One region of the Paenibacillus sp. Y280 genome, then DNA from elsewhere that is predicted to be linked to it. Evidence: riboswitches for the same ligand, from Rfam matches in the RefSeq annotation. Region 1 holds a riboswitch; each other region holds the start of a gene.

Region 1 (3,254 bases):
TGCGGAGACGGCATTCAAGTAATGGAGTTTTGCAATCATACGATTCCAGAAATTGTTCTGATGGATATTAATATGCCAATCGAGAATGGTGTCGTTGCGACAGAGCGTTTAAAAAGCTTGTTCCCTGACGTAAAGGTTATCATTCTATCTATCCACGACGATGAGAGCTATGTATTTGAAACGCTTCGCAAAGGGGCTACCGGCTACCTGTTGAAGGACATGGAGGCGGAATCGCTAATTAACGCTATTCGCTCTGTCGTTCAAGGCCATGCTTATATCCATCCTAAAGTGACAGGCAAGCTGATTAACCAGCTACGCCGCATGACTTATTTGGACGAGATGGGAATCGTTTCAGGAGCAGCAGCTGCTCAAGAGCCGGGCGTTAAGTTCGTTGCAGGCGATGAGAGCCCTCTTACGCGGCGTGAGGCAGAGGTGCTGAGACTTATGGCTGAGGGCAAGAGCAATAAGCTCATTGGTGAATTTCTGTTTATCAGCGAAAAAACCGTTAAAAACCATGTCAGCAGTATTTTGCAAAAAATGGAAGTTGATGATCGTACGCAGGCTGTTATTCAATCGATCAAATATGGTTGGGTCACGCTTTAATATGGTAACATCAAAAATCCCGTATCGGATGATACGGGATTTTTTTGATGCGCGTCTAAAGGTGAAATAAAAAACTCCGAAGTAGCCTTTTTAAGGCTGCTCCGGAGATAAAGATAAAATGATCGGTTGCTTTAATTCTGCCGTTTATCTTCCTTGCCGTTTCTTACGAAGCGAGAGGAAGCCGGCTGAAAGGGCAAAGGCGCCTATGAGGTAATATTGAACAGGACTGGAATCGCCTGTTTTTGGAAGCGTGGCAAGCGGAACTTGATCCTCGGCCACATCGATAGCGGTATCAGCAGGCGGCTCGCCATTTTGATTATCTTCAATACCGCCTATTGGCGGCTCCTCATCGACTATTTCAACAATTGTAGTAATCTCTGGTGATGGAGTGGGAGCAGGTGACGTCGAGGCTGCAGGAGTTGAAGTTGGCGTACTTACAGGTGTTGGAGACGATGCTGGTGTTGTATAAGGCGTAGTCTCAGGCGTCGGATATGTTGACGGCGGTGTAGTAGGCGTAGTCTCAGGTGTTGGGGATGCTGACGGCGGTGTAGTAGGCGTAGTCTCAGGTGTCGGTGATGCTGATGGCGGAGTAGTAGGCGTAGTCTCAGGTGTTGGGGATGCCGACGGCGGTGTAGTAGGCGTAGTCTCAGGTGTAGGTGATGTTGACGGTGGTGTAGTAGGCGTAGTCTCAGGTGTTGGGGATGCTGACGGCGGTGTAGTAGGCGTAATCTCAGGTGTTGGGGATGCTGACGGTGTTGGAGTAGGCGTAATCTCAGGTGTTGGGGATGCTGACGGTGTTGGAGTAGGCGTAATCTCAGGTGTTGGGGATGCTGACGGTGTTGGAGTAGGTGTAATCTCAGGTGTTGGGGATGCTGACGGTGTTGGAGTAGGTGTAATCTCAGGTGTAGGAGATGGTGATGGTGTCGCAGACGGCACAGTGCATGTGTTGTTAAGCTTTAGCTTCCAGCCTAAAATTTTGTCGCCATGAGCGCCTGTGCCTAGATCGAAGAGCTCGTTGCCGCTGTATATATCCAATTGATAAGGCAGACATTTCGGGATATCAATTGTGGCGGAATAGGTTCCCGCTTTATCAACGGAAATGGATTGGCCGCTAAAATGCTTCTGCTTATGGTAAGGTATCGTCGTGTCATTGGGACCGGGTACCCAGTCAGCTGCACCTTCATAAGAGGAAAAACTGACTCTCACACAATCCACTATGGTCGTAAAGGTTGCTGTTGCCGTGTCATTGCTATTGACTGTGATGCTGGAATGATTGGCTATGACATCTGCTTTGCTGTTTGAATAACTCTGGCAGCTGTTTTCAATACCAGTTACGGCTGCAGCTGCGTCACCGTTGCTTTGGCCCTCAGCCATGACGAAGGAGCCAAGCGTAAGCGAAAAAAATAATAAGACGACCAGGCTCAAAGTAAACTGCTTTTTCACATAATGCATCTTTCACTCTCCTCTTAGAGTATGTAGTGGTTCTAAGAGGGCCGGTTACACTATTGGCTCCATATAATCCAAGTGTCCATATGCAGATTATACTTCATCGCTTCCCTAGCTTTGACGCTTTGCAGTGCCCATCTTCTCCCTGTAATCTATGCTTGAATATCGTATATATGCAGGATGTAATACGATGATAACACATACAGTGAATTGCTCAAGGGTGTTTCTTTGTCGTAAATTGACTATTAATTACAGGTTGAAAACGGCTGTCTTTGGACATGTCGCACATTTTGTCATCTTGTCCCCGGCTGTCGGAACCAGTGGGCTCTTCTTGGCATATAGTGTCACAAAGAGGAGGTGGCCGCTATGTTTGAGCTTCTACTTTTAGTGATTGGCTGTTATGCTTTTGCTGCATTGTCGGTGCATCTGGCGTTTCGAATTTGGCGCGGAAGGCAGCAATCGAGCAAGCATTATGTGCTCGTTGCGGACGTTCGGCAAAAAAATATGGAATGGTATGTGCGTTCATTGTTTTCTTTCTCGCGGAGAATGGGCAAAGATGTTCGCCTGACAATTATCGATCGTGGTGTCACAGACGAGATGATTGCGATTGTAGAACGTTTGGCTAGAGGTGGCAACGAGGTTAGGGTACACCCTAAAGAAAATGCGCCTCAAACAGAAATCGAGGATAGTAAGTGCTCACAAACGAGTGGAGTAGATGGAACCCAGCTGCTGTGGCTGCTTCAGGCAGAAGGAATCGTGTCGCATTCCGATCATGCGGTGCTGGTTGATTTGCAAAACCCGTCGGATTTGTCGAAAATGCCATTTTAGTATATAATTTTCCGTAATTGAATATCCGGAGTGAAGCACACTCAATGACGCGGCTGCGTTGTTGGGTGTGCTTTTTTTTGTTGTCCGGGCGTTATGGCAACGCGCGATAGCGCGATGGATATTGAAATGCGGGGAAGGGAGCGAAAGCGGATGAAGGCTCAAGTGTATGTTGTGGAGGTTAACGGGCATTGGCAGGCGTCGGCAACGATTCATCCAGAGGTGGACAAGCAATTCTGGATGAATGGGGAGTTTGGCAAGGCAGGGCGGCTTAACGGAAAAATTGCGGATTCGGGCTGGCTTTTAAAAGAGCTGCTGCCGCTTGGCGATGCTTGCCTCGCTGCTCGGCTTTGGGAGGATGGGCTGAGGCGTAGAATAGA
Region 2 (3,254 bases), on a different contig from region 1:
CGGGAATTCACTTGTAACGGGATCTACCTTTATAAATGCCTCTGTTGGAAAAGCTGACAATACGAAAAAGGCAATTATCTCGAGCTCCTACTTTGAAAATAGTAAACTCAACTTCAACTGGCTGCGTCATAATCAATCGGCAATCGTCGCGAAGTCTGTATTTAGAGGAGTAACCGTAACCGGAACGGCACCATATATCCGGTTAGAGGATAATACGGATTTAGGGAGCGCCTAATTCTAGAAGCTGAAGAAGAAAATACTTCCCTGCAGTTTGTTCGTCTTGCAGGGAATTTATTTGATAGCATGTTCTTAATAAAGAATTGTACGTTCCTTATAATGAATATTTGGAGGAGATAATGAAATGGCAATTTTAATTACTGGCGGTGCAGGTTATATCGGAAGTCATACATGCATAGAGCTTCTTGAAGCGGGATATGAGGTCGTTATCGTCGATAATCTGTCCAACAGCAGCCACATCTCATTAAACAGAGTCGCAGAAATAACGAACAAAACGTTCACGTTTTACAAAATGGACCTCATGGATCGCGGCGGGCTGGAGGGTGTATTCGCCAGGCATTCGATAGAAGCGGTCATTCACTTTGCAGGTCTTAAGGCTGTTGGCGAATCGGTTCAATTGCCATTGTCCTATTACCATACAAATATTACAAGCACCTTAATCCTATGTGAAGTCATGAAAAAATTCGGGGTGCATAAACTAGTATTTAGCTCCTCTGCAACGGTGTACGGCTTGCCGGAGCAGGTTCCTATTGCAGAAGCCTCGCCGCTAGGTGCGACGAATCCTTACGGCAGAACAAAGCTTATGCTGGAGCAAATTTTACAAGATTTAGCAGTGTCGAATGAGGAATGGGGCATTTCGATCCTGCGGTACTTTAATCCGGTGGGCGCCCACATTAGCGGAAGGATTGGTGAGAATCCGAATGGCACTCCAAACAATCTGATGCCTTACATCACGCAGGTAGCAGTTGGGAAGCTTGCGCAAGTGAACGTTTTTGGAAGTGATTATCCTACTGTAGACGGCACTGGCGTAAGGGATTATATCCATGTCGTCGATTTGGCGCTGGGACATGTGCAGGCACTGAAAAAAATGATGACTAAATCAGGCGTAGATATTTTCAATCTTGGCACCGGCCGCGGCTATAGCGTGCTGGAGATGATTGCTGCATTCGAGAAGGTATCCGGGCGCAGCATTCCGTATACAATTGTAGACCGCAGACCAGGCGATATTGCGATTTGCTATGCGGATACGCATAAGGCAAACGAGGAACTGGATTGGGCTGCTATTCGCGGCATTGAAGAGATGTGCAGAGATTCTTGGCGGTGGCAATATGCGAATCCGAACGGTTTTGAAGTAGAGCCTTATTTGATGTCTGAGCTGGCAGCGGCTTCGTACATAGAAGCGGCGCAATAGGGAAAATTGCCATTTTCAAAGCTAGCTGATCAAACCTAGCTGATCAAACCTAGCTGATCAAACCTAGCGGAGTATAGTACATAAATTCTATGTCATTTTACATTGCTTGAAAACATTCGACAAAAAATGTATTTATCTATCATTTTAGTAAGACATGAAGCGACAGCATGCGCATAATTGGTGATTTATAATACAGCTATAAGTGAATGACAAGCATAGGGAGACGTTGAAATGCGTTTAGTATCTGGGCACCTTAAACGCATGGAGTCAGTGGTGCAACCGTCCCAAAATGAATGGGGGACATGGGGAAATGGTACTTATAAATTCCGATGACAATCAGGACTTGGATATGGAGTGGGTAGCATTAATCATGAGTGCACGTTCTTTGGGGTTCAGTAAGGAAGATGTGAGGAAGGTGCTGCTAGCCCTAGAGGAAAGCAAGAAGGATGATATTCAGGAAACAGCTGTATAAAAGCGGAAAAAGCGCTATTCGCGCTTAATTTTCCATTTATTAAATTCTAGAAACTCTTTAAACTGATCCTTGCTTACGCCAGAGGCCATTGCCTCTCTAACTAAGTCAGCCCATTCATTGTCAAGGTGATCGGGGGTGCGATCCGTTTTTTCGTTGTTATTGAGAAATTCTTCAACGGTTACGTTTAAAACCGCGCCTACCTTTTCAAGAAATTGAATCGAAGGATTTTGCTGGAGCCCTCGTTCAATGGAGCTTAAGTAAGATTTTGCGACGCCCGCCCGTTGAGATAACTCTGTTAGGGAAAGGCCTTTTCTCTTGCGCAGCATCTGAATACGTTCTCCGATCATAAGAAACTCCTCCGTTATCACATCGTTGTAGACAATTACTATTATAACGAAAAAATGTTAGTAGCGATAGCTAGTAACCTTTAACATGATTTATTTTTTATTTCCTATTATATTATCCACTTATTATCATGAATAAGTGGATATTTTTGGTTGAATAACAGCTTGATTTAGTTCTATAACAAGTAGTGTTGGACGTAAAATGATGGCGAAGCGATAAATCGACAAGTTGTTTTCAATAGAGAACAAAACCTTGCGATTATTTGCAATATATCGTTGAAATATTGGTTGACAAAGGTAAATATCAGGTGTAATATGCAGTTATGTTCTTTATTAAGAACTTTAAATTCAACAAATGATTTTCGAAAATCGTTCTTTATATCGAACAATTTTGATATCTAGCCGGAGGAATCGATGAGCGCCATCGCAGCCATATTTCTAACTGATCAAGGAAGTCATGCATGGAGGCAAGGCGGCTCCTTAATGGAAGCTTTATCTCAGTATCCTTGCGATTCGGCTCAGGCCTGGCATGAGGATCATATATTTCTAGGCTGCCATAACCAGTGGATTACTCCTGAGTCGGTGGGCGAGCGCAATCCATATGTTGATTCCGAAAGAGGGCTGGTCATAACCGCGGATGCGATCATTGACAATCGGGGAGAGCTGTTTGGCCTGCTGCAGGTAGAACAGCATCGACGGAGCCGGATGTCGGATAGCGAGCTGATTTTGCTTGCTTACGACAAATGGGGCGAACATGCGCCTGCATACTTGGCTGGCGACTTTGCATTTATGATTTGGGATCGCCGCAATCACAAGCTGTTTGGCGCTAGAGATTTCTCGGGCGGCCGCACCTTGTATTATCACAGGAATGCGGAACGGTTCGCCTTTTGCACAACGATTGAGCCGCTGCTTGCGCTGTCTGGAACGGAGCACTTGCTGAATGAAGATTGGCTAGCCGAGTTTCTAGCTATCGTGGGCATGGTAGACGCGGCAGATGCTTCCACAACAA
Region 3 (3,254 bases), on a different contig from region 1:
GCCAAAGAACATCTTCCCTCTCTCTTTGCCGAGAATTTCAAAAAGAATTTCATTTAATTGGTTCGTTTGATCCACTTGGTCGTAGGATTGCTGCCCGCTAAGCTCGCTCTCATAGCCGTTATGCCCGTTGCTATAAATTCGAAAAAGTGTAATAATGCCAGCATTATCCGGATTAACGATGATGGCTTCCGGGATTTCGCGAGTGAGTGTACGTCGGAACGCTAGGTTGACCTCGACAAACTGAGCAAGAAGCCGTTGATAACCCTCAACTCCAAATGCTAGGAGCGCGCTGTATATGCTGATTGAGCTGCCCATTCTTGAGCATTCCAGCGTATAGCTGGTGTGGTACTGCCCATAACCGCGATGTCCAACGTATGGAGTCTCGTCCGGGTCCAAATCTACGAGCTTCAAATCCGCAGCATTTTTAACTAAAAACAAACTTGTCGAATATGGCGTCTGCCCAAGCTTTTGAAAGTCGAAGCAGAGCGAATCCGCCAAATGCAGATGCCTCATTCGGCTCTGAATTCCCTTTAAGCTGGTCAAAACCTCTTCATGAAAAGATAGCGGATTAAGTGTAAAATCATATTCGTTAAAAAAGGCAAAAAAACCGCCAAGAGCCGAGTCAGCATGAATATGCGGACGTGGAATGCCAAATTCTCTTGCAAGCTGAACAGTCATACCCGTAATTTCTTCAAGGTCATCTATCCCCATTGCATCGGTCGTTCCCGTAGTCGCAACAATAAAGATAGGAATTCCTCCGGATTGAATGACTTTCTCCATTTTTTCCTTCAAATCCGACACATTCATCGAACTGTCTTCGTTCGTTTTCACTTTAATAAGATTATCGCTGCCTAGACCCGTTGCTTCCATCGATTTATATAGGCTGTAGTGTGCCGCTTCGGAGCAAAAGGAGTATAAATGGCTAGGCGCTCCGCTCTTGGAAGCAGCAGACGAGTATTTGTTGATGGCTAACCGCAATGCAGTAAATATAGCGCCTTGGCCTCCCCAAGTCGTATATCCTCCGCTTACTGCAGCGTTATATCCAACAAGCTTAGACATCATTGTGACAACCTTGACCTCAGCTTCAGCGCCCGCAGGACCATATACATCCCAAAGATTGTTCCCGTTTACCATAAAAGCAGCCAACATGCCAAGTACGCCAGGAATACTCGCCATTGGTAAAATGTTCGTAAGAAAATACTTCGTATGATAAGGGTGAGCATAAAGAAGTTTCAGCAGCTCTTTATTTACGTCTTGAAGCGGTTGGCCCGTACTAGGAATGCGGCTTTCTTTCACGATTTCACTGTAAAAAGCAGGCCCCCGATCTTTTTGACCTTTAAGATAGACCGATTCTGGATCTTTTAATTCATCTACACCCGTTACAATTTGACTAATTAGTTCTAAAAAATTATTACGTTGTTTTAAGTTACCGTCATCGCTAGGGAAAAGATTGCGAATATCAGATGTAATGATTTTCTCCATTAACTATCCCTCTTTCTCTTTGCTATTTCTATAATCCCCAGTAGAATACTTCAAAGGAAAAAATAGCATAAGTAAAAAGGATACAGGCTCATAGTCACAGCTATACGGCTTGCTTGATTTGCAACTGGCTGACATTTCTTCTTCAGAAGTAGTCCCTATAGCTTTGCGTCGCCACTTTTCAGTGGTTTTGCCTGATATTCAATTTTAAATGCCCATAATTTCCCTAGACAATATTGGCAATCACTGGATTGATTTAGGAACATTCTACTATTTTCCAGTTATAAGATCAACACTTATATAATAATCTTCATCGTATTTCATCATAATTCGACAGATTCATCTTTAGTATTCTCATGTACCTCGTCGTGAGTGGTCGTTTAAGCAAAAAAACCGCCAAGCAATAAACCTAACCGGTTTCGGTTCCTTTCAAAAAAACGACCTTGATCATAGATTGATCAAGGCCGCTTTTTCTGTAATCATTTCTGTTGCATAACGTGCATTAAACAGCTTTCTTGCGAAGCGCTAGCAGGCTAATACAGCCCCATAAGATTAAGCAAAGCAATGCTGCCAAGTGCAGATGCTCCCACAGCGTAAAATATTCTTAGAATACCGGTTGTTCCGGCACATAGGAATACCGTTTATTTTGGCCGCCAATCTCGATTTCTCCGCTTACATATGCCATTATCCCTAGAATTGTCTTGATCGTCGTGCTTTTGCCCGCTCCGTTAGGACCAATCAGGCCAACAAGCTCTCCAGGCGCTACCTCCAGCTTAATGCTGCGAATAGCCGGCTTTTCTTCCTCATAGCCTGCCTCCGCAATCGCGACGCGAAGCACATACTCCTGCTTGCTCGTACTATCCATCAGTAAATAACCGCCTTTCATGTCGCACTCTAAAGATCATCTACGAATAGTCTTCCCAGAAAGTTCCATTCCTGTCCATGAAACGCATACAGCCCCGTCTCACGAAGAGACAGGGCTGCTTTTGTATTTATATGAACCGGTAAATGGCAGGCAGGAATGAATCTACTTTTGCAATAATCCCGCTTCTATTAAACCATTGCGAATTCCTTGCTCATCAACATGCGTCGTCACATAATCGGCAAATGGCAGCAGCTCGGGGTGGGAGTTGCCCATAGCGACGCCGAATCCAACCGTCTCCAGCATCTCTTTATCGTTTAACCCATCGCCAAATGCAACTGCATCTGCCGCAGTAAGGCCTAACTTATCCAGCAGCGCCTCGATACCCTGCGCCTTTGATCCGCCTGCGGGCAGGACATCAATCGCCTGCGGGTGCCAGCGAATGAGCTTTAATTCCGTATGCAGCCCGTCATACAAATGCTCCTCATGGCTTTCGCAGTGGAGAAACACTTGATAGATGCCATCCGTCTTCCAAAATTCCGGGTTGTAGCCTGGCAGATCAACCTTTAGCGATTTGACCGATTCAATAATAAAGGGGTGATCCTCTTTGTCCGCGAAATAGTTATGCTCGCCTTCAAATACGAGTCCGTGATTATGCTCAGCGGCTGTCTTAACGAGTGCTTCCAGCCGGCTCTTCTCGATCTCGCGTCTATAGAGCGGGGTTCCCTTGTAAACAACATAACCGCCATTAAGGCATACAAATGATTCAATTCCTAGCTGTTCAGCGAGCGGTTTAATGAAATATGGCGCTCTGCCCGTAGCGATAACCGGCTCAACGCCGCTTTCCTTCAGCTCCGCGATCGCCTTGATCGTATCCGCCGGTATTTCCTTCTGTTCATTGATCAACGTTCCA

The links. A riboswitch is a leader RNA that binds a small molecule or an ion and turns the genes downstream of it on or off. The one in region 1 is predicted to bind cyclic di-GMP.
Region 2: linked by a shared signal. The riboswitch ahead of AC1TPC_RS08005 (anti-repressor SinI family protein) and the one ahead of AC1TPC_RS18180 (LPXTG cell wall anchor domain-containing protein) in region 1 are both predicted to bind cyclic di-GMP.
Region 3: linked by a shared signal. The riboswitch ahead of AC1TPC_RS16335 (pyridoxal phosphate-dependent decarboxylase family protein) and the one ahead of AC1TPC_RS18180 (LPXTG cell wall anchor domain-containing protein) in region 1 are both predicted to bind cyclic di-GMP.

What each region holds. Positions count from the first base shown of each region.
Region 1 covers NZ_JBXCIW010000014.1:89,567-92,820, forward strand. Annotated here, with positions in the region: gene AC1TPC_RS18175 (response regulator) at 1-603, shown strand, start outside; gene AC1TPC_RS18180 (LPXTG cell wall anchor domain-containing protein) at 748-2,055, opposite strand; cyclic di-GMP riboswitch class II at 2,088-2,169, opposite strand; gene AC1TPC_RS18185 (hypothetical protein) at 2,416-2,877, shown strand; gene AC1TPC_RS18190 (ATP-dependent helicase ComFA) at 3,028-3,254, shown strand, end outside.
Region 2 covers NZ_JBXCIW010000005.1:39,875-43,128, forward strand. Annotated here, with positions in the region: gene AC1TPC_RS07995 (right-handed parallel beta-helix repeat-containing protein) at 1-235, shown strand, start outside; gene galE (UDP-glucose 4-epimerase GalE) at 362-1,429, shown strand; cyclic di-GMP riboswitch class II at 1,642-1,723, shown strand; gene AC1TPC_RS08005 (anti-repressor SinI family protein) at 1,740-1,901, shown strand; gene AC1TPC_RS08010 (helix-turn-helix domain-containing protein) at 1,916-2,248, opposite strand; gene AC1TPC_RS08015 (lasso peptide isopeptide bond-forming cyclase) at 2,660-3,254, shown strand, end outside.
Region 3 covers NZ_JBXCIW010000012.1:20,431-23,684, forward strand. Annotated here, with positions in the region: gene AC1TPC_RS16335 (pyridoxal phosphate-dependent decarboxylase family protein) at 1-1,482, opposite strand, end outside; cyclic di-GMP riboswitch class I at 1,599-1,684, opposite strand; gene AC1TPC_RS16340 (ATP-binding cassette domain-containing protein) at 2,084-2,344, opposite strand; gene AC1TPC_RS16345 (Cof-type HAD-IIB family hydrolase) at 2,507-3,254, opposite strand, start outside.